One region of the Caldimonas sp. genome, then DNA from elsewhere that is predicted to be linked to it. Evidence: predicted binding sites of a transcription regulator. Region 1 holds the regulator's gene; the other holds the start of a gene.
The links. The regulator sigma-54, encoded in region 1, starts transcription at its own class of promoters, with help from an activator protein. The targets are predictions, from matches to a motif close to TGGCANGNAANCTGCTTT.
Positions count from the first base shown of each region.

Region 2: the regulator sigma-54 is predicted to act here: its motif matches at 2,569-2,586, upstream of mdoH (glucans biosynthesis glucosyltransferase MdoH).

Region 1 covers NZ_JBKBVU010000133.1:61-7,433, forward strand. The annotation lists partial or broken gene lptB (LPS export ABC transporter ATP-binding protein) at 1-458, shown strand, start outside; gene ACK42S_RS12665 (RNA polymerase factor sigma-54) at 474-1,985, shown strand; gene ACK42S_RS12670 (class I SAM-dependent RNA methyltransferase) at 1,990-3,225, shown strand; gene ACK42S_RS12675 (5'-methylthioadenosine/adenosylhomocysteine nucleosidase) at 3,204-3,956, opposite strand; gene ACK42S_RS12680 (long-chain-fatty-acid--CoA ligase) at 3,976-5,649, opposite strand; gene ACK42S_RS12685 (amino acid ABC transporter ATP-binding protein) at 5,799-6,569, opposite strand; gene ACK42S_RS12690 (amino acid ABC transporter permease) at 6,589-7,373, opposite strand, start outside.
Region 2 covers NZ_JBKBVU010000063.1:1,917-15,588, forward strand. The annotation lists gene ACK42S_RS08435 (sensor histidine kinase) at 1-455, shown strand, start outside; gene ACK42S_RS08440 (hypothetical protein) at 445-1,035, shown strand; gene ACK42S_RS08445 (sigma 54-interacting transcriptional regulator) at 1,046-2,425, shown strand; gene mdoH (glucans biosynthesis glucosyltransferase MdoH) at 2,639-4,573, shown strand; gene ACK42S_RS08455 (penicillin acylase family protein) at 4,587-6,998, opposite strand; gene ACK42S_RS08460 (D-2-hydroxyacid dehydrogenase family protein) at 7,178-8,188, shown strand; gene ACK42S_RS08465 (MFS transporter) at 8,185-9,384, shown strand; gene ACK42S_RS08470 (hypothetical protein) at 9,395-9,871, opposite strand; gene upp (uracil phosphoribosyltransferase) at 10,139-10,771, opposite strand; gene rlmB (23S rRNA (guanosine(2251)-2'-O)-methyltransferase RlmB) at 10,867-11,601, opposite strand; gene ACK42S_RS08485 (ABC transporter ATP-binding protein) at 11,660-12,346, opposite strand; gene ACK42S_RS08490 (arylesterase) at 12,345-13,004, shown strand; gene mnmH (tRNA 2-selenouridine(34) synthase MnmH) at 13,015-13,672, shown strand, end outside.

The sequences.
Region 1 (7,373 bases):
TCGAGGAGAACATCCGCGCGGTGCTGGAGCTGCAGCGTGACGCGCAGGGCCGGCCGCTGGACGAGACGGTGATCGCGCACCAGCTCGACGAGCTGCTGGCCGAGCTGTCGATCGAGAAGCTGCGCCATGCGCCGGCCCCGTCGCTGTCGGGCGGTGAGCGCCGCCGCGTGGAGATCGCGCGGGCGCTGGCCACGCAGCCGCGCTTCATCCTGCTGGACGAGCCCTTCGCCGGGGTCGATCCGATCGCGGTGATCGAGATCCAGCGCATCATCGGCTTCCTCAAGGCGCGCGGCATCGGGGTGCTCATCACCGACCACAACGTGCGCGAGACCCTGGGCATCTGCGACCACGCCTACATCATCAGCGAAGGCCGGGTGCTGGCCCAGGGCACGCCCTCAGAGATCGTCGAGAACGCCGACGTGCGAAAGGTCTATCTCGGCGAGCACTTCCGCATGTAGGTCAGGGACGATGCGATGAAGCCCTCCCTGCAGGTCCGGTTGTCCCAGCACCTGGCGCTGACGCCGCAGTTGCAGCAATCCATCCGGTTGCTGCAACTGTCCACGCTCGAGCTTCATCAGGAAGTCGAGCAGATGCTGGAACAAAACCCCTTCCTCGAACCCGAGGACGACAGCGGCGAGCCGGTGCCGGGCCCGTCCTTGCTGCCCGAGGCGCCGGCGACCCGCGAGCGCGAAGCCCAGGCCGACGCCGAGGCTGGCGACGGCTTCGAGGCGGCCGAGGCCGGCGGGGTCGATACGCTGGAGGTCGGCGCCACCGAGCGCGATGACTGGGAGAACGGCACCGAACGCGACGACTTCGACGGCATCGGCGAGACGCCGGCCAGCCGCAGCGGCAGCGACGACGAGCTCGACCCCATCGAGCGGGCCAGCCCCGGCATCAGCCTGCAAGATCATTTGCGCCAGCAGTTACTGGACATGCGCCTGTCGCCCGAAGATGCCGCCGCGGTGCAGGTGCTGATCGAGTCGCTCGACGAAGACGGCTACCTGGCCGATGCGCTGGAGGACATCGCCGCCCACCTGGCCGGCGAGGACGAGGCCTCGCGCGAAGAACTGCTCGAGCGGCTGCGCTGCGCGCTGAAGTGGCTGCACAGTCTGCAGCCCACCGGCGTGGGCGCGCGCGACCTGTCCGAGTGCCTGTGTCTGCAGTTGCGCGCCCTGCCGCGCAGCGAGGCCCAGATCATCGCGCTGATGATCTGCCAGGGCCACCTCGAGGCGCTGGCACGGCGCGACGTGAAGAAGCTGATGGCCGCCACCGGCGCCGACGAGGAGCTGATCAAGCAGGCCCAAGCCCTGATCGTGGCCTGCGAGCCCAAGCCGGGTCGGCCCTTTGCGCGGGCCGAGGCCCACATCATCGTGCCCGACGTGATCGTGCAGAAGGCCGGCCGCGGCTGGAAGGTGGTGCTCAACCCCGACGTGATGCCGCGCCTGCGCATCAACGATCTCTATGCCCAGGCCATCCGGCAGCAGCGCGGCAGCGAGTCCAGCCAGGCCCTGGGCGCCAGGCTGCAGGAGGCACGCTGGTTCATGAAGAACATCCAGCAGCGCTTCGACACCATCTTGCGCGTCTCGCAGGCCATCGTCGAGCGGCAGAAGAACTTTTTCACCCATGGCGAGATCGCGATGAAGCCCTTGGTGCTGCGCGAGATCGCCGACGAGCTGGGTCTGCACGAATCGACCATCTCGCGCGTGACCACGGCCAAGTACATGGCCACGCCCTTCGGCACCTTCGAGCTGAAGTACTTCTTCGGCTCCTCGCTGAACACCGAGGCCGGGGGCAATGCCTCCAGCACCGCGGTGCGCGCGCTGATCAAGCAGCTCATCGCCTCGGAGGACCCGGCCCGGCCCCTGTCGGACAGCCAGCTCAGCCAGATGCTCGAGGAACAGGGCATCCAGGTGGCGCGCCGCACCGTGGCCAAGTACCGCGAGGCCCTGAAGATCGCGCCGGCCAACCTGCGCAAGGCCCTGTGACCTCATGAGACTGCAGCTTTTCCTTCCGTGTGCCGGTGGCGTGGAGGCCTGGCTGGCCGAGGAGGCGATGAGCCTGCTCGGGCCCGACACCCACGGCACGATCGAGCGCGGCGGCATCGCCCTGAGCGGCGACGCGCGCGCGGTGATGGTGCTCAACCTGGAAAGCCGCCTGGCTCAGCGCGTGCTGGTGCGGCTCGCGCGCGGCCCCTATCGCCAGGAAGACGACCTCTATGCCCTGGCCCGCCAGGTGCGCTGGCCCGACTGGATGAGCCCGGCACAGACCTTCAAGGTGGACGTGACCGCCCAGCGTTCGCCGCTGCGCAGCCTCAACTTTGCCGGGCTGCGCATCAAGGACGCGCTGTGCGATGCGATGCGCGAGGCCGCCGGCCAGCGGCCCAGCGTGGACACGCGCCACCCCGACGTGCGGGTGATGCTGCACCTCACCGAACAGGACGCCACTGTCTACATCGACACCTCGGGCGAGCCGCTGTTCAAGCGCGGCTGGCGCGAGGACAAGGGCGATGCCCCGCTGAAGGAGACCCTGGCCGCCGCGATGCTGGCCGCCGCGGGCTGGCGCGGCACGCCTCAGGCCGGCGGGGCTCTGCTCGACCCGTGCTGCGGCTCGGGCACCATCGCGATCGAGGCTGCCCAGATCGCCTGCGGCATCGCGCCGGGCCTGAAGCGACGCTTTGCCTTCGAACACCTGGCGCCCTTTGCCGGGCCGCCGGCGCGGGCCCAATGGCAGGCCTTGAGGCAGGCCGCGCGCTCACGCATCCACCCACCGGCCGTGCCGGTGTTCGCCAGCGACGTGGCCTTCCGCATGGTCGATTTCGCGCGCCGCAATGCGCAGCGTGCCGGCGTGGCCGATGCGATCGAATTCCATGGTGGCGACGCGCTGGAGCGGCCGGCCCCGCGCCTGAGCGAGGGCCTGGCGCGCACACTGATGCTCAACCCGCCCTATGGCGAGCGCATCGAGGCGCGCGGCAGCGTGGCGCGCAGCGCTGAGCAGACCGGCCTGGCCGACGATTTCTATCCGCGTCTGGCGGCCCATTGGAAGCGCCATTTCGGCGGCTGGACGGCCTGGGTGCTCAGCCCCGAGATGAAACTGCCCAGCCGCATGCGCCTGAAGGAGGCCCGCCGCATCCCGATGTGGAACGGCCCCATCGAATGCCGCCTGTTCCGCTTCGACCTGGTGAGCGGATCCATGCGCGGTGAGGCTCAGCCCCCCGCGGCCAGATAACGCTCGACGAGCGCCACCGAGTAGCGGCGCGCCACATCCTGGACGAAGGCGGTGAAGTCCACATGGGCCTGATCGTCGGCCCGGTCCGAGATGGTGCGCAGCACGGCCAGGGGCAGGCCGTGGTCGTGACAGACCTGGGCGACGGCCGCGCCTTCCATTTCCACCGCCAGGGCATCGGGCAGCTCGCGGCGCAGGGCCGCGCTTTCGGCGCTGGTGGACACGAAACGGTCGCCGCTGAGGATCAGCCCGCTGTGCACGGCGGGCGTGCCGATGCCGAAGGCCGCCAGGGTGTCGGCGCCGAGCACCCTGGCGGCCTCGGCGGCCACCGAACGCGCCGCCTGAAGCAGGCGCTGGCTCATCGCCGCATCGGTGCGCAGGCGCGACAGGCCGTACAAGGGCAGCTCATGCCGCGGAAAGATCGGCGAGGCGTCCATGTCGTGCTGCAACAGCTCGGTGGCCACCACCAGGTCACCCACGCGCACGCCCTCGCCCAGGCCGCCGGCCACGCCGGTGAAGAGCAGAGCCTGCGCCCCGAAGCGCTGGATGGCCAGCGTGGCCGTGGTGGCCGCGGCCACCTTGCCGATGCCCGACAGCACCGCCACGACCTCGCGGCCGCCCAGATGCCCCACCCAGAAGTCCCGACCGGCCACACGTTCACGCCGCTCGTCGGGCATCCGTTCGAGGACGGCCGCCAGCTCCTCGTGCATCGCGGCGATGAGGGCCAGCGTCATGGCTGTGCGTCGTCAGGCCTCATTTCTTGTCCCGCAGCTCGCGCCGCAGGATCTTGCCCACCGGGGTCTTGGGCAGCTCGGTGCGGAACTCGATGACCTTGGGCCGCTTGTAGCCGGTCAGGTTCTGCTCGCAGTAGGCCCGCACATCAGCCTCGGTGAGCGCCGGGTTCTTCTTGACGATCACGAGCTTGACCGCCTCGCCCGACTTCTCGTCGGGCACGCCCACCGCAGCCACTTCCAGCACGCCGTCCATCTGGGCCACGACATCTTCCACTTCGTTGGGGTAGACGTTGAAGCCCGACACCAGGATCATGTCCTTCTTGCGGTCCACGATTCGGAAGTAGCCGCGCTCGTCCACCGTGCCGATGTCGCCGGTGCGGAAGAAGCCGTCGGGCGTCATGACCTTGGCGGTCTCGTCCGGGCGCTGCCAGTACCCGGCCATCACCTGAGGGCCGCGGATGGCGATCTCGCCCGGGGTGCCGATCGGCACCTCGTGGCCTTCATCGTCGAGCAGCTTGAACTCGGTGGAGGGCAGCGGCAAGCCGATGGTGCCGGTGAACTCGGTGCTGTCGGTGGGGTTGCAACTGGCCGAGGGCGAGGTTTCCGACAGGCCGTAGCCTTCGCAGATGGGGCAACCAGTCTTCTGCAGCCACAGCTTGGCCGTGGCCGACTGCACCGCCATGCCGCCGCCCACGCTGAGCTTGAGCGTGCTCCAGTCGACCTTGTGGAAGTCGGGGTGGTTGGCCAGGGCGTTGAACAGCGTGTTGACGGCCGGGAAGCTGTGGAACTTGTGCTGCGACAGCTCCTTCAGCACGGCGGGGATGTCGCGCGGGTTGGGGATCAGGATGTTGCAGCCGCCCATGCGCATGGACAGCATCATGTTCACCGTGAAGGCGAAGATGTGGTAAAGCGGCAGCGCGCAGACGGTGACGGTCTGCTCGCCCGGCGGGATCTTCTTCAGTGCCGGGCCGTTCCAGGCCTCGGACTGCAGCACGTTGGCGATGATGTTCCGGTGCAGCAGCACGGCGCCCTTGCTCACGCCGGTGGTGCCGCCGGTGTACTGCAGCACGGCGATGTCGGTGGCCTTGATCTCGGGTTTGCGCAGCGTGAGGCTGCGGCCCTTGGCGATGGCATCGTTGAAGCGCACGGCCCCGGGCAGATCGAAAGCCGGCACCAGCTTCTTGACCTTTCGCACCACGTAATTGACGATGGCGCCCTTCGGAAAACCCAGCAGATCGCCCATCGCGGCCAGCACCACATGCTGGACCGGTGTCTTGGCCAGGCACTCCTGCAGGGTGCGTGCGAAGTTCTCGATGATGACGATCGCCTTGGCGCCGGCGTCCTTGAGCTGGTGCTCGAGCTCGCGGGCGGTGTACAGCGGGTTGACATTGACGATGACGTAGCCCGCACGCAGGATGCCCGCCACGACGATGGGGTACTGCGGCACGTTGGGCATCATGATGGCCACCCGGTCACCCTGGCTCAGGCCGAGCGACTGCAGGTAGGCCGCGAAGATGCGCGAGTACTCGTCGAGCTGGGCATAGGTGAGCGTCTTGCCCATGAACTTGAAGGCGGGACGCTCGGCGTATTTGGTGAAGCTTTCCTCGAGCAGCGCGACCAGCGACGGGTACTGGTCGGGGTTGATCTCGTGCGGCACGCCTTGCGGATAGTGCTTCAGCCAGACTTTTTCCATGGGTTCCTCCGAATGAACCGGGAATTCTGACGCATGGCTGACGCAAGCCCCATCAGGTGTTTCGCTAGACGGATTTGGAGTGAAGCCTCTACTTTGATGTCCCGCAGGAGACGGCGGCCCCGTTCGATGCCCTGTCTCGGGGCACCGTCTCAGCGGTCCAGGATCTGGCTGAGGAACTGTCGGCTGCGTTCGCTGCGCGGATTGCTGAAGAATGCCTCGGGGGTGTTTTGCTCGACGATCTCGCCGGCATCCATGAAGATGACCCGGTCGGCCACGGCCCGTGCAAAGCCCATCTCATGGGTGACGCACAGCATCGTCATGCCCTCGCGGGCCAGATCGATCATCGTGTCGAGCACTTCCTTGACCATCTCCGGGTCGAGTGCCGAGGTGGGTTCGTCGAAGAGCATGATCGAGGGGTTCATGCACAGCGCACGCGCAATCGCCACGCGCTGCTGCTGGCCGCCCGAGAGTTGCCCCGGGTATTTGTGGGCCTGCTCGGCGATGCGCACGCGCTCCAGGAAGCGCCGCGCGGTGGCCTCGGCCTGGGCGCGCGGCTGCTTCTTCACCCAGATCGGCGCGAGCGTGCAGTTGTCCAGCACGCTCAGGTGCGGGAACAGGTTGAAGTGCTGGAACACCATGCCCACGTCGGAGCGGATGGCATCGATGTTCTTCAGGTTGTCGGTCAGCTCCACGCCGTTGACGACGATGCGGCCCTGCTGGTGCTGTTCGAGCCGGTTGATGCAACGGATCAGCGTGGACTTGCCCGAGCCCGACGGTCCGCAGATCACGATGCGCTCGCCCTTGGCCACCTCCAGGTCGATGTTCTTCAGCACATGGAAGTCGCCGTACCACTTGTTCAGGCCTTCGATGCGGATGGCCACCTCGCCGGCGGCGGAAGTCTTGAGGGCAGCATCTGCCATGGAAGTCTCCGGATGAGGGTCAACGCTGGTGGCCGCGGGCGAGGTCGCGCTCGAGCCATTGGCTGTATTTCGACATCGCGTAGCAGAAGATCCAGTAGATGAGGATCGAGAACAAGAAGGCTTCGATGAAGAAGGGCTTCCAACTGAAATCGGTCTCGACGGACTTCTTCACCGCATAGGCGAAATCGTAGATCGCGATGATGACCACCAGCGAGGTGTCCTTGAACAGCGAGATGAAGCTGTTGACGATCGGTGGGATCGACAGGCGCAGCGCCTGGGGCAGGATGATCAGCCCCATCATCTTCCAGTAGGGCAGCCCCAAGGCTTCGGCCGCCTCGTACTGCCCCTTGGGCACGGCCTGCAGGCCGCCGCGCACCGCCTCGGCCAGGTAGGCCGCCACGAAGAGGATGATGGCCACCTGGGCGCGGATGAGCTGCTCGATGCGCAGCCCCTCGGGCAGGAAGAGCGCGAACATCACCGAGGCCATGAAAAGCACCGTGATGAGCGGCACGCCACGGATCACCTCGATGTAGATGATGGAGAAGGCGCGGATCAGCGGCAGCTTCGAGCGCCGGCCCAGCGCCAGCAGCACGCCCAGCGGAAAAGCCAAACCGATGCCGAAGATCGACAGGATCAGCGTGACCGGCAGACCGCCCCACTGCTCGGCGCGCACGGGCGTGAGCCCCAGGCCGCCGCCCATCAACCAGAAGGTCAGCGCCAGGCCCACGACCCAGATCAGGATGAGCCGGGCGTTCCAGAAGCGCTTGAGGGCCGAGACGACCAGCAAGCTGCACATCACCCCGA
Region 2 (13,672 bases), on a different contig from region 1:
AACGCGAACCCACCGACCTGCGCGAACTGCTGCAGGCCCGCATCGAGGAGCAGCGCCTGCAGTGGCAGGCCCGACAGTTGCACATCGAGCTGTCAGGGCAGGTCCCGCCTGTGGCGGTGGACCGCGACAAGCTGGGCACGGCGTTTCGTAACCTTTTGTCCAACGCCATACGCTACAGCCCCGTCGGCGCTACGATTCGCATCTTGCTGGCGCAAGACGGCGACCGCATCTGCCTCGACATCCTCGACGAAGGCCCCGGCATCCGCGAGAGCGACCGCGCCAGGGTCTTCGAGCCCTTTTACCGCGGCGAGATCCAGCCCGCCGGCGCCGCCCGTGGCACCGGCATCGGCCTGTCGATCGTGCAGGAGTACGTGGCCGCCCATGGCGGGCGGGTCGAGGTCCTGCCCAATGCGCCTGGCGCCCACTTCCGCATCGAACTCATCCATGCTCCCTGAACGGCTTCGGACCCTGCCCGCATTCTTCGGTGTGCTCATGGCGGCCTGCGCGCCCCTGCCCCAGGTGACCGAGGTCCGCACGGTGTCGGTGCCCCTGCGCGTCGAAGTGCCCGTGGCCGTGCCGGTCGTCGAGCCGGCCGATGCCGTGGCGCGACGCTTCGCGGCTCATCATGACCGTGTGCGCCTGCTCTCGCCGGCCGAACTGCAGCAGGAGATCGCCCGCATCGGCGATCCTGCCGCCTCGCCGGCGGCCACAGTGGAACTGGCGCTGGCGCTGGGATACACCCGGCAGCCGGCGGATCTGGCGCGGGCCATCGGTCTGCTCGATGCCCTGCTGCGCTCGGCGGCTCCCGAGGCCGCACCGTGGCTGCCATGGGCCCGCCTGCTGCGCTCGCGTTACGCCGAGCAGCGCCGAGCCGAGGAAGCGGCTGAACGCCAGGCCCAGCAGTTGCGCGACACCCAGCGCCGGCTCGAGCAGGCCCAGCAGCAGCTCGAAGCCCTGAAGGCCATCGAGCGCAGCCTCACCCAGCGCCCCCCGATGACCACCCCGGGCGGTGCAGAGGCGCGCCCGTCGCCCTGAGAGCGCCGCCATGAGCCGGATTCTGCTCGTCGACGACGATCCCGACCTGTTGCGGTTGCTGTCGATGCGGCTGACGGCCGCCGGCTACCATGTGCAGGGGGTGGACAGCGCCGAAGCCGCGCTGGCCCAGCTGGCCATCGAGCGGCCCGACCTCGTGCTCAGCGACGTGCAACTGCCCGGCATGGACGGCCTGGCCCTGTTCGATGCCATCCGCGCACGCCATCCGGCGCTGCCGGTCATCCTGCTCACCGCCCACGGCACCATCCCCGATGCGGTCGAGGCCACGGCACGCGGGGTCTTCACCTACCTCACCAAGCCCTTCGACGGCAAGGTGCTGCTCGACCGTATCGCCCAGGCCCTGGCCCTGGCCGCTCCGGACCCGCGCGACCAGACCGCCCGCGAGCCCTGGCGCGAGGCGATCGTGAGCCGCTCTCCCTTGATGGCCGATCTGCTGTCCGAAGCCAAGCTCGTCGCGGCCTCGGACGCCAGCGTACTGATCCGCGGCCCCAGCGGCTCGGGCAAGGAGCTGCTGGCCCAGGCCATCCACAAGGCCAGCGCCCGGGCCGGCCGGCCGTTCATCGCGGTCAATTGCGGCGCGATCCCTGAAGCGCTGCTCGAATCCGAGCTCTTCGGCCATGTCAAAGGCGCCTTCACCGGCGCGGTGAACCACCACCGCGGGCTCTTCCAGGCCGCCGACGGCGGCACGCTCTTCCTCGACGAGATCGGCGACATGCCGCCGGCCCTGCAGGTGAAGCTGCTGCGCGTACTGCAAGAGCGCAGCGTGCGACCGGTCGGCGCCAGCCAGGCGGTCCCGGTGGACGTGCGCATCGTCTCGGCCACGCACCGCGATCTCGATGCCGCGCTGCTGGAGGGGCAGTTCCGCGAGGACCTCTATTACCGGCTCAACGTCGTCACCCTCACCCTGCCGCCGCTGGCCGAGCGCCGCGAGGACATCCCGCTGCTGGCGCAGCACTTCGTCGAGCGCCTGGCCCGCAAATACGGCAAACAGATCAACGGCTTCGCGCCCGAGGCCCTGAAAGCCCTGGCCACCGCCCCGTGGCCTGGCAATGTGCGCCAGTTGCTCAACGTGGTCGAGCAGGTCTGCGCGCTGTCGACCACCCCGCTCATCCCCCTGAGCCTGGTGCAGCGGGCCCTGCGCGTGCCCACGGTGGAGGTGCTCGGCTATGCCGAGGCGCGGCGTCGCTTCGAGCGCGACTACCTGGTGGGCCTGCTCAAGCTCACCGACGGTCACGTCGCCGATGCCGCGCGCCTGGCCGAACGCAACCGCACCGAGTTCTACCGCTTGCTCCGCAAGCACGGTCTGACGCCAGAGCTGTTCCGCAACGACGCGCCTGTCGCCACCGAGCGACAGGAAAAATCTCCCGACTGACAGGCACTTGGCCGATGCATCGGCAAATGCGTCGCCAGATGGCGACGCCGGCCCGGCGTTTGCCCCGGTTGTCGCCCTCTCAACATCAAGTATCACTTGAGTTTATTGATCTATCTATCTGTCAAATCACGTTTTTCTTCAATTGGCACATGGTTTGCATGACAGGGGCGACCGCCCGCAGCTTCGCGGGCTCCATGCGGAGTCTTCATGCCCATGCTGGATCCTTCCACCTTGGACACGGTCCTGCCCGTCACCCCTGAGGCCCCACGCGCTGCCACCGCCCCGCCGCTGGTGCGGGGCCACATGCCGGCCCGTCCCTGGCTGGGCCTGCGCGCCGGGCTGTCGCAGGCCTTGCGGCAGTTCTGGCAAAGGGCCTCGCTGGCGGCGGCTGCGCAGCCGTCCGCCCCCTGGGAACATGCCGCGGCGCGGCGCCGTCGCATCTTTCTCTGCAGCGTCCTGACCCTGACCGTCCTGGCCACGGGGTGGCTGGCCCTGGAACTCCCGACGGCGCCCGACACCGCGACGCAGGCAGTGCAAATCTTGCAGCTGAGCCTGTTCGCGCTGCTCTTCGCCTGGGTCTGCGCGGGCTTTGCCACCGCGCTGATGGGTTTCATCGTGCGGCTGCGCGGCGACCGGCATGCGCTGTCGGCCGCTGCGGTGCGACACCGCCCGCTGCCCGAGGACGCGCGCACTGCCCTGGTGATGCCGATCTGCAACGAACATGTGCCCACCGTCTTTGCCGGGCTGAGGGCGACCTGCGAGTCCTTGGCGGCCGTGGGCGCGCATCGCCATTTCGACCTCTACATCCTGTCCGACAGCGCCGATCCCCGGCTGTGGGAGGCCGAGCATGCCGCCTGGGGCCGGCTGCGGGCCGCGCTGGCAGCGTCGGGCATCACGATGCAGATCTATTACCGCCGGCGCAAGCTGCGCACCCGTCGCAAGGCGGGCAATGTGGCCGACTTTTGCCGCCGCTGGGGCCGCCGCTACCGCTACATGGTCGTGCTCGATGCCGACAGCGTGATGAGCGGCTCCTGCCTGACCGACCTGGTGCGCCTGATGGAGGCCCACCCGCGCGCGGGCATCATCCAGACCCTGCCCCAGGCCGTGGGTCAGACCACGCTGCATGCCCGGGCCCAGCAGTTCGCCTCGCGCGTCACCGGCCGTCTGTACACGCTGGGCATGCAGTACTGGCAACTTGGCGAATCGCACTACTGGGGGCACAACGCCATCATCCGGGTCGAGCCGTTCATGGCGCACTGCGGCCTGGCCGATGTCCCTGGCCACGGCCCGCTGGCCGGTGAGATCCTCTCGCACGACTTCATCGAGGCCGCCTTGATGCGCCGCGCCGGCTACCATGTCTGGCTGGTGTCGGACCTGGGCGGCAGCTACGAGCAGAACCCGCCCAACCTCGTCGAGGAATTGCAGCGCGACCGGCGCTGGTGCCAGGGCAACTTGCAGAACTTCCAGCTCATTGCCGAGCCCGGGCTTCACCCCGTGCATCGCGTGATGCTGGCCACCGGGGCCATGGCCTATGTCTCGGCTCCCCTGTGGTTGTCCTTCCTGGCGCTGGGAGTGGCCCACTGGCTGCACGCCGCCTCCGGCGACGCCGGCCTGCCGCCCCACCACCTGCTTGCGCTGTGGGGGGTGAGCTTCGCATTGCTGATGCTGCCGCGCGTGCTGGCGGTCGTGGCCGTGTGGCTGCGCGGCGAACAGCGGGACTTCGGCGGCATGCCCGCCTTGATCCGCAGCGCCTGTGCCGAGGCGGCGCTCTCGGTGGCCCAGGCCCCGGTGCGCATGGTGGCCCACACGGGGTTCGTGATCGCCGCCCTCACCGGTTGGCGCATCGGCTGGACCTCCCCGGCCCGCGAGGCGCTCACCCTGCGCTGGCGCGACGTCCTGCGCCGCTTCGGGCCGGCCGGCGCGCTGGCCGCGTGCACCGTGCTGGCCCTGGGCAGTGCCCACTTGAGCGCCCTGCCCTGGCTGCTGCCGGTGGCCCTGCCCTTGCTGCTGGCGGCCCCGCTGGCCGTGTGGACCAGCCGCTCGGGACGGCGGGCGGTCACGCTGATGATCCCCGAGGAGCGGTCGGCCCCCCGCGTGCTGCGCAGCGCCTGGCGCTACGCCCGCGACCCCGTGTTGCGTGTCGCCTGAGCCCCCCCCCGGCTCAGCGGGCCGGCTCCAGCCTCAGGGTGGGCCCCTGGGCCTGCGGCGGCGCCCACAGCGGGACGTAGTTCACCTTCGTCCAGCGTTCGAGGAAGTCGTGGTAGTGGCGTGACAGCACGATGCCGGACTGGCCGCTCGAGTGCATCACGCGCGAGCGCGACGGGTCGTGCACGTCGTACAGGGCGCGCAGGCTCGGCCCATGCTCGTTCAGGTAGCGCTCGCCGGTGGTGGCATCGGCACGCAGGCTCACCCGCGCCACGTTCACCGTGTAGGTGTCCCCGCCCACCGGCGCACGCAACTCGAACAGCGGCGCCAAAGCCTTGACACGGCTGAAGGGGCGGTGCTCGGCACGGGCCTGGTGGGCCTGCCCCCACTGCCAGCGGGCCGGATCGGGGCCCTGCAAGGCCTCCAATTCCGCCAAGGCCTTGTGGAAGGCCGCATCGACCTGGTCCTGGCAGCTTTCGGTCACCTGTGGCGTGCGCTTGTCGTCGCACCACCAGGCATCGTCGCGCGCCAGGATGCCCTCCACCGCGTCGCGGTAGTTGCGCGAGCCCACCATCGTGCGCTCCAGGAGCTCGGGGCCCACCTCGTCGGCCAGCAGCCCCTCGGTGAGATGGCGGCTCCAGGCCCAGAACACCAGCGGTTCGGGACGCTGCGCGGCCATCGTGCCATCGAACTGCGCCAGCAGCGCCTGCACGGGCGCTGCCAGCCGATGCGAGGACTGCGCACGGCGCAGGAACGGCATCAGCTTCACGGTGGCCAGCGACAGCTCGTCAGCCTGCATCTGCGCAAAGCTGTCCAGATCGTGCCGCTGCCGGGCCTGCAGCAGCGCCTCGATGCGCTCCTGACGGTAGGGCAGCGCCCATTCGCTGCCCAGGTAATGCGGATAGTCCGGTCCGTGGATGCGCTGGTTGGCCGTGGCGATCCAGCCGCGCGCAGGGTCCACCTCGCGCGGGGTCAGCGCCGGGTCGAGGTAGCCCACCCAGTCATAGCGGGCCTCCCATCCCGGCGCCGGCACCTGGCCCTTCAGGTCATGGTCGGGCCCGCGCAGTGGCACCCGACCGGCAGCCACCCAGCCGATGCGGCCCTCGCGGTCGGCCACCACCATGTTCTGCATCGGGGCGATGTTCAGCGCGGCGGCTTCGATGAACGACTGCACGCTGGACGCCCGGTTCATCGCCAGCGCCGCCTCCACCGAGGTGTTGGGCACGTCCAGCGCCGTCCAGCGCATCGCCAGTGCATAGCGGGGCGCCTCCCTGGGCCCCGTCAGACCGTCCGTGCCGGCCGAAGGCGCGTCCGAGATCACCGGGCCATGGCGTGTCGCGCGCACGGTGAGCTTCACCTCAGGCCGGCCGCGCACCCGGATGGTCTCCTCGTAAGTCTCGAAGCGCGCCCAGCCCTCGGGGGTGCGGTACAGGGCCGGGTCGTCGGCGTGGATCTCTTCGAGGTACAGATCCTGCACATCCGGCCCGGTGTTCGTGAAGCCCCAGGCGATATGCTCGTTCTGCCCCAGCACCACGACCGGCAGGCCCGGCATCGTGGCCCCGGCCACCTTGAAGCCCGGAGCCTCCAGCCGCGCGAAGTACCACAGGGCCGGCGCGCTGAGCTTCAGATGCGGGTCGTTGGCCAGCAGCGGGTGCCCCGTCTCGGAACGTTGCCCCGACACCACCCAATTGTTCGAGCCCAGGCCCTCGATGCCCGAGGGCGGCGCGGCGTTCAGGGCGTGTTGTCCGAGCTTGCCGTCCACCTTCAGGGACCGATACAAGGCAGCATAGTCGGCCAGCGGCAAGGGCTGCTCACCCGGGTACGGCGGCATCAGCTCTTGGATGCGCTGCACCGGCAGGCTCAGCGCCAGACGCATGCGGATCAGCTCGGCATTCCAGTTGGCGCCCAGATCCCAGGCCATCATCGTCGCCCAGGCCAGGGTGTCGGCAGGCTCCCACCGCCCCGGCTGCAGACCCAGCACCAGGAACTCCGGCGGGCGGGCATCCATGTGCTGCTCCACGAAGGCATTGATGCCCGCTGCGTAAGCCTCGATGACGCGGCGCGTCTCGCCCTGCACGGCCTCCCACTGCGCCTGCGCCGTGCGCCGCACCCCCAGGGCACGCAGGAAGCGGTCGGTCTCCAGTGCCGACTCCCCGAAGGCTTCAGCCAACTGGCCGCTGCCAATGCGGCGGTGGGTTTCCAGTTGCCACAGGCGGTCCTGGGCATGGACGAACCCCAGCGCGAACATCAGGTCCTCCACATTGTCGGCGCGCAGGGTCGGAATGCCGTGGGCATCGCGGCTGATGCTCACCGGGGCGGACAGTCCGGACACGCGCAACTCGCCCTCGGTCTGGGGCAGCACCAGCACCCGGTAAGTCCACACGGTCGCGATCAGTGCCACCACGAGCAGCAACATGGCCGCCAGCATCCCTCTGAGCCACTTCACGGTCTTGCCTCCTTCGGTCGATCGTTCCGGACGCGGCCCGGTCATCGCGGGGCCGCGGTGTGCAGTGTGGCACAGCCGTGCAGGCTCCCCTGGGGGCCCCGTTGCGCCCTGTTGCGCGCCGGTGCGGCGATGGGCCGCGGATGGATGCAGAATCCCGATGCATGAACATCATCATCCTGGACGACTATCAGGACGCCGTGCGCAAGCTGCGTTGCGCGGCCATGCTGGAGCCTTACCACGCGAAGGTCTTCACCAACACGGTCAAGGGCATCGGCCAGCTCTCGGTGCGGCTGCGCGATGCCGACGTGCTGGTCCTGATCCGGGAACGCACGCAATTCCCGCGGCAGTTGTTGGAAAAACTGCCCCGGCTCAAGCTGATCTCCCAGACCGGCCGGGTGGGCCCGCACATCGACATCGAAGCCTGCACCCGGCTGGGCATCGCCGTGGCCGAGGGCGTGGGCTCACCGGTGGCGCCGGCCGAGCTCACCTGGGCGCTGATCATGGCAGCCATGCGCCGGCTGCCCCAGTACATCGGCAATCTCAAGCACGGGGCCTGGCAGCAGTCGGGCCTGAAGGCCGCCTCCATGCCCCCCAACTTCGGGCTGGGCATGGTGCTCAAGGGCAAGACGCTGGGCGTGTGGGGCTACGGCAAGGTCGGCCAGCTCGTGGCCGGCTACGGCCGGGCCTTCGGCATGAAGGTGCTGGTGTGGGGCAGCGAGGCTTCACGCCAGCGCGCCCAGGCCGACGGCTTCGATGCCGCCTTCAGCCGTGAGGCCTTCTTCGAATCCAGCGACGTGCTCTCGCTGCACCTGCGCCTGGTGCCCGAGACCCGCGGCATCGTCAAGCTCGACGATCTGCTGCGCATGAAGCCCACGGCGCTGTTCGTCAATACCGCTCGGGCCGAGCTCGTGGAGGACAACGCCCTGGTCAGCGGTCTGAACAAGGGCCGCCCGGGCATGGCCGCCGTGGACGTCTACGAGACCGAACCCCCTCTGCCCGGGCATCCGCTGCTGCGCCTGGAAAATGCCGTGTGCACCCCGCACATCGGCTACGTCGAGCAAGACAGTTATGAGCTGTACTTCAGCGCGGCCTTCCAGAACGTCATCAACTTCATCCAGGGCCAGCCCACCAACCTGGTCAATCCCGATGCCTTGAAGGTCTTTCGCGGATGAGCCCGCCCCCTGCCCCGGGACCGCAGGCGCTGGGCTCGACCCGGCGTGTGCTGATGCTGGGCAACTTCGTCATCGGCTGCGGTGTGATGGTCGTGGGCGGCACACTCAACGACCTGGCACACTCCCTACAGGTCTCGGTGGCCGTGGCCGGCCAGCTCATCGCGATCGCCGCCGTCGTGATGGCGGTGGGGGCGCCAGCGCTGGCTGTGTGGGTCTCGGGCTGGGACCGCCGCCGCCTGCTGGTGGGCGCCCTGCTGTGGTATGCCGTCGGCCATGGCCTGTGCGCACTGATGCCCGATTACGGCCACCTGTGGCCGGTGCGGGCCCTGACGATGCTGGCCGCCGCCGTCTTCACCCCCCAGGCGGCGGCCGCGATCGGCCACATGGCCCCGCCGCCGCAGCGCGGGCGCAGCATCACCACCGTGTTCCTGGGTTGGGCCTTCGCCTCGGTGCTGGGCATGCCCCTGAACGCCTGGATCGGCGAAACCTACGGCTGGCGTGCCGCGATGGCCTTCGTGGCGGTGCTGTCGCTGGGGGCGGCCCTGCTCGTCCACCGCCGCATGCCGGCCGGGATCCAACCGCCGGGCCTGAGCCTGCGCGCCTGGCGGGGCGTGATCGCCAGCCCGGTGCTGATGGCCATGGTCGGCGTGACGGCCCTGGCCGGAGCCGGGCAGTTCACCGTCTTCTCCTACTTTGCCCCCTACTTCCGCGACGTGTTGCAGGCCACGCCGGGCCAGCTCGCGCTCATCTTCGGCTGGTTCGGCCTGTGGGGGCTGGCCGGCAACCTGGTGCTCTCGCGCACGGTGGACCGCATCGGGCCGCACCGGGCGGTGGCCTGGCTGGTTGGCCTGATCGTGCTGAGCATGGCCTTGTGGCCGCTGGGCCGTGGCTTGGGCCTGACGCTGCTGGTGCTGGTGCCCTGGGGCCTGAGCTGCATGGCCTCGAACTCGGCCCAGCAGGCCCGGCTCGGTCATGTGGCCCCGTTGCTCGCCCCGGCCCTGATGGCGCTGAACACCTCGGCGATCTACGTCGGGCAGGCGGTGGGGGCCGCCACCGGCGGTTGGCTGGTCGCCCGCTCAGGCTATGGCGGGTTGCACTGGGTGGGTCTGGTCATGGTGGTTGCCGCCCTGGGCCTGAGCCTGTGGGCGCAGCGGGCCTGCGCACGTGCGGCGCCCCTGCCCGGCGCCCACGGGTAGCCAGCAAGGCTCAGCCCAAGGCCGACTGCAGCAGCGCCGGCAGCGGGCCGATGGCTTTCAGCGCATCGGGCGACGCATCGGCCGCCACCTCGGTCCACGGCCAAGGATCGTGAAAGCGCACCTCGGTGCGCCCGTCGGGTCCGCGCACCACGTCGATCTGCAGGGGCAGTTCGATCTCGCGGCTGCCATCGTCCATCACCACCGGGGTGACGCCGCCGGACAAGCCCAACACCAACGTGGCCCCGGGCCGCTCGTGCGGGACCCGCTTGGCAAAGACGACCAGGCCGTGAGACGAGGCGGCTGCCTCGATCTTGGAAACCGTCTCCTCGACATCGTAGGGACTGACCAAGGCATGGCGGCCAGGGCGTTCGACGGCTTCTTCCGTCTTGCCGCGCGCCAGGGGAGAGCTCAGGGCGGCCATCACGACGGCCACACAACCGGTCATCCACAGACGCAGGGGTGCACGGCGTTGCAGGGAACGTGGCATGGACTCCTCCTTGCGATACGACATACGACCGGCGTGACGACCCGCAGGCGCAGGTGCGCACACACCTCTCGCGGGCATCCCAGGACCGGCATCGGCCGCCGTGTGGGCGGCGTGCCCGGGGCTCGGGCGGCCAGGCCGGTGGGGCCGCCCGCCCAGGGGATGCCCTGGACAACGACGCTGTTTTACAACGAATTGGAGGCGTCTGTGTGAATTTCTATTGACAGTTCGATATTTTTACAATTGGCTGCGAAAGCCGTCGGTCATCGATCAATCGTGCTTGGTGCCGAAGATCTTGTCCCCGGCATCGCCCAGGCCGGGGATGATGTAGCCGTGCTCGTTGAGATGGCTGTCGATCGCGGCCGTCCAGCAGCGCACGTCCGGATGGGCGGCATCCAGGGCCCGGACGCCTTCGGGGGCCGCCACCAGCACCAGGGCCCGGATGTCCTTGCAGCCTTTGCGCTTGAGCAGGTCGATCGTGGCGTTCATCGAGCCCGCCGTGGCCAGCATGGGGTCGATGATGAGGGCGGTGCGCGCCTCCAGGTTGCCCACGAAGTTCTCGAAATAATGCTCGGGCTGCAAGGTGTCGTGATTGCGCGAGAGCCCCACGACACTGATCTTCGCGTTGGGAACCATGTCGAGCACGCCGTCGAGCATGCCGATGCCCGCCCGCAGCACGGGCACGACCGTGACCTTCTTGCCCTTGATGCGATCCACCTCGGTGGGGCCGCTCCAGCACTGCAGCGTGACCTTCTCGAGCGGAAAGTCGGCGGTGGCCTCGTAGGCCAACAGTCGGGCCACCTCGGAGGTCAGCTCGCGGAACTTTTTGGTGGAGATGTCGGCCTCGCGCAGCAGGCCGATCTTGTGCTTGACGAGGGGGTGCTGGACTTCGATGACAGGCATGGGACTCACCGGGAAGAAGACTTCGGCCCGGCGGTGCCGCCGGGCCGGCATGCCCGCAGTGTAGCGAGCCCCGCCCGGCGGGCAGGCTCGGGGGCTCAGCGCCTCTGTCGCAGCGCCTCGTACAGGCAGATGCCGCTGGCCACCGACACGTTCAGGCTCTCGACGGCGCCGCGCATCGGGATCGAGACCAGTTCGTCGCAAGTCCTGCGGGTGAGCTGGCGCAGGCCCGGCCCCTCGGCCCCCAGCACCAGGGCCACCGGACCCTTCAGATCGACGTCATAGACGGTCCGTGGCGCCTCCCCGGCCGTCCCCACCACCCAGATGTGGCGCTCCTTGAGCTCGCCCAGCGTGCGCGCCAGGTTGGTCACCATGAAATAAGGCACCGTCTCGGCCGCGCCGCTGGCCACCTTGGCCACCGTGGCGTTCACACCCACGGCATGGTCCTTGGGGGCGATCACCGCATGGGCGCCGGCACCATCGGCCACCCGCAGACAGGCCCCGAGGTTGTGCGGATCGGTCACGCCGTCGAGCACGAGCAACAGGGGGGGGCCGTCCAGACCGTCGAGCAGATCGTCCAGCGAGCGCGCCATGGGCAGCGGCTGCACCCTGGCCACCACCCCCTGGTGCCGGTGCGTGCCGCACAGCCGTTGCAGCCGATCGTCATCGCTTTCGATCAGCCGCACCCCGGCTTCCTGGGCCCGGGCCAGGAACTGGCGCATGCGCTGGTCGCGCCGACCGGCATCGGCATGGATCTCGATGATGGATTGCGGCGCGGTCTTCAGGCGCACCGTCACGGCATGGAAGCCGAACAGAATCTTCGCAGGGCTCAAGGTCGGGACTTTCGTGGACAGCGGCTCCATGGTAGCCGCGCTGCGCGGCCGCACGTGCTCAGACGGCTTCGGCCGCCGGCATCAGGCGGCCGGCTTCGAGGCGGATCTGGCGGTCGCAGCGGGCGGCGATGCCGCGGTCGTGCGTGACGAGCACCAATGTGGTTCCGCGCTCGCGATTGAGGGTGAACATCAGTTCCATCACGGTCTCGCCGGTGGCGAAGTCCAAGCTGCCGGTGGGCTCGTCGGCCAGCAGCAGCTCGGGCTCGACGACAAAGGCGCGGGCCAGGGCCACGCGCTGCTGCTCGCCCCCCGAAAGCACCCGCGGATAGTGGCGCAGCCGCTCGCCCAGCCCCACGCGTTCGAGCATCGCCGTGGCGCGCTGGCGGGCATCGGGCCGGCCCTGCAGCTCCAGCGGCAGCATCACGTTTTCCAGCGCCGTCAGATTGGTCATGAGCTGGAAGCTCTGAAAAACGAAGCCGACCTTGGCCGCGCGCACCGCGGCGCGCCGGTCTTCGTCCAGGGTGAAAAGGTCCACACCGTCCAGACGGACCGTGCCTTCGCTGGGGGTGTCCAGGCCGGCGATGATGGACAGCAAGGTCGACTTGCCCGAGCCGGAAGCTCCGACGATGGCCACCGATTCCCTCGGGGCCAGTGCGAAATCGATATCGTGGAGAATCGTCAGCGTGCCGGTGGAGTCCGTCACCCGCTTGGTCAGACGCTCCACGGCGATGATGGGTTCAGTCATGATCGTGCGCTTGCCAGGACGCCGCCACTTTATCGCGGCCACCACATTCCTCGCCTTTGCCGGGTTATCGCACCCCGTCGCGGCCTGGGCCGATGCGCCCGCGCGTATCCTCGTGGTGGGCGACAGCATGTCCGCCGAATACGGCATCGCCCGCGGCAGCGGCTGGGTGGCGCTGCTCGAGCAGCGCCTGCGGCGCGAAGGCATCGCTGCCACCGTCGTCAATGCCAGCATCAGCGGCGACACCTCCGCCGGAGGCCGCTCGCGCCTGCCTGCGCTGCTGCGCCAGCACCAGCCCACGCATGTGGTGATCGAACTGGGCGGCAACGACGCCCTGCGCGGCCTGCCGCTGGAGTCCACCCAGCGCAACCTGGCCGAGATGACCCGGTTGTCGCGCCAGGCCGGCGCCCGCGTGCTGCTGGTGGGCATCCAGGTGCCGCCTAACTACGGCCGGACTTACACCGAAAGTTTCGCCGCGATCTTCGAGCAGGTGGCCTCCGACGAAAAAGTGCCCCTGGTGCCCTTCTTGCTGCGTGGTGTGGCCGATGTTCCGGAGGCTCCCCGCTTCTTCCAGCCCGACCGCATCCATCCGAACGAAGCGGCCCAGCCCCTGCTGCTGGACAATGTGTGGCCCGCCTTGCGCCGGCTGCTCAAGCCTTGAGGCGCCCGGGATGCCTGTCGTTCCCGTCTGCGCGGCCGACGCGATCGCGCGCCTGGACTGCTTCGATGCCATCATCGACGCTCGCTCACCGGCCGAGCATGCCCTGGATCACCTGCCCGGGGCACTGAACTGGCCCTCGCTGGACGACGAACAACGGCGCATCGTGGGCACCTGCTACAAGCAGGTCTCGGCCTTCGAGGCCCGCAAGATCGGGGCCGCCATGGTCGCCCGCAACATCGCCGCGCACATCGAGCGTGAGGTGATGGACAAGCCCAAGGACTGGGAGCCGCTGCTCTACTGCTGGCGCGGCGGCCAGCGCTCCGGGGCGCTGGCCCTGGTGCTGGGGCAGATCGGCTTTCGCGTGCATCTGCTGGAAGGCGGCTACAAGGCCTGGCGCCGGCAGGTGGTGCACGACCTCGAGGCCCTGCCCGCCCGCCATGCCTGGCGGGTGCTGTGCGGACGCACCGGCTCTGGCAAGAGCCGCCTGCTGCAGGCCCTGAAGGCCCAGGGGGCCCAGGTGCTGGACCTGGAGGCCCTGGCCGAGCATCGGGGTTCGGTGCTTGGCCTCCTGCCGGGGCGCCCCCAACCCTCTCAGAAGCAGTTCGAGACCCGCATCTGGCAGGCCCTGCGGGGGTTCGACCCGGGCCGGGTGGTCTATGTGGAAAGCG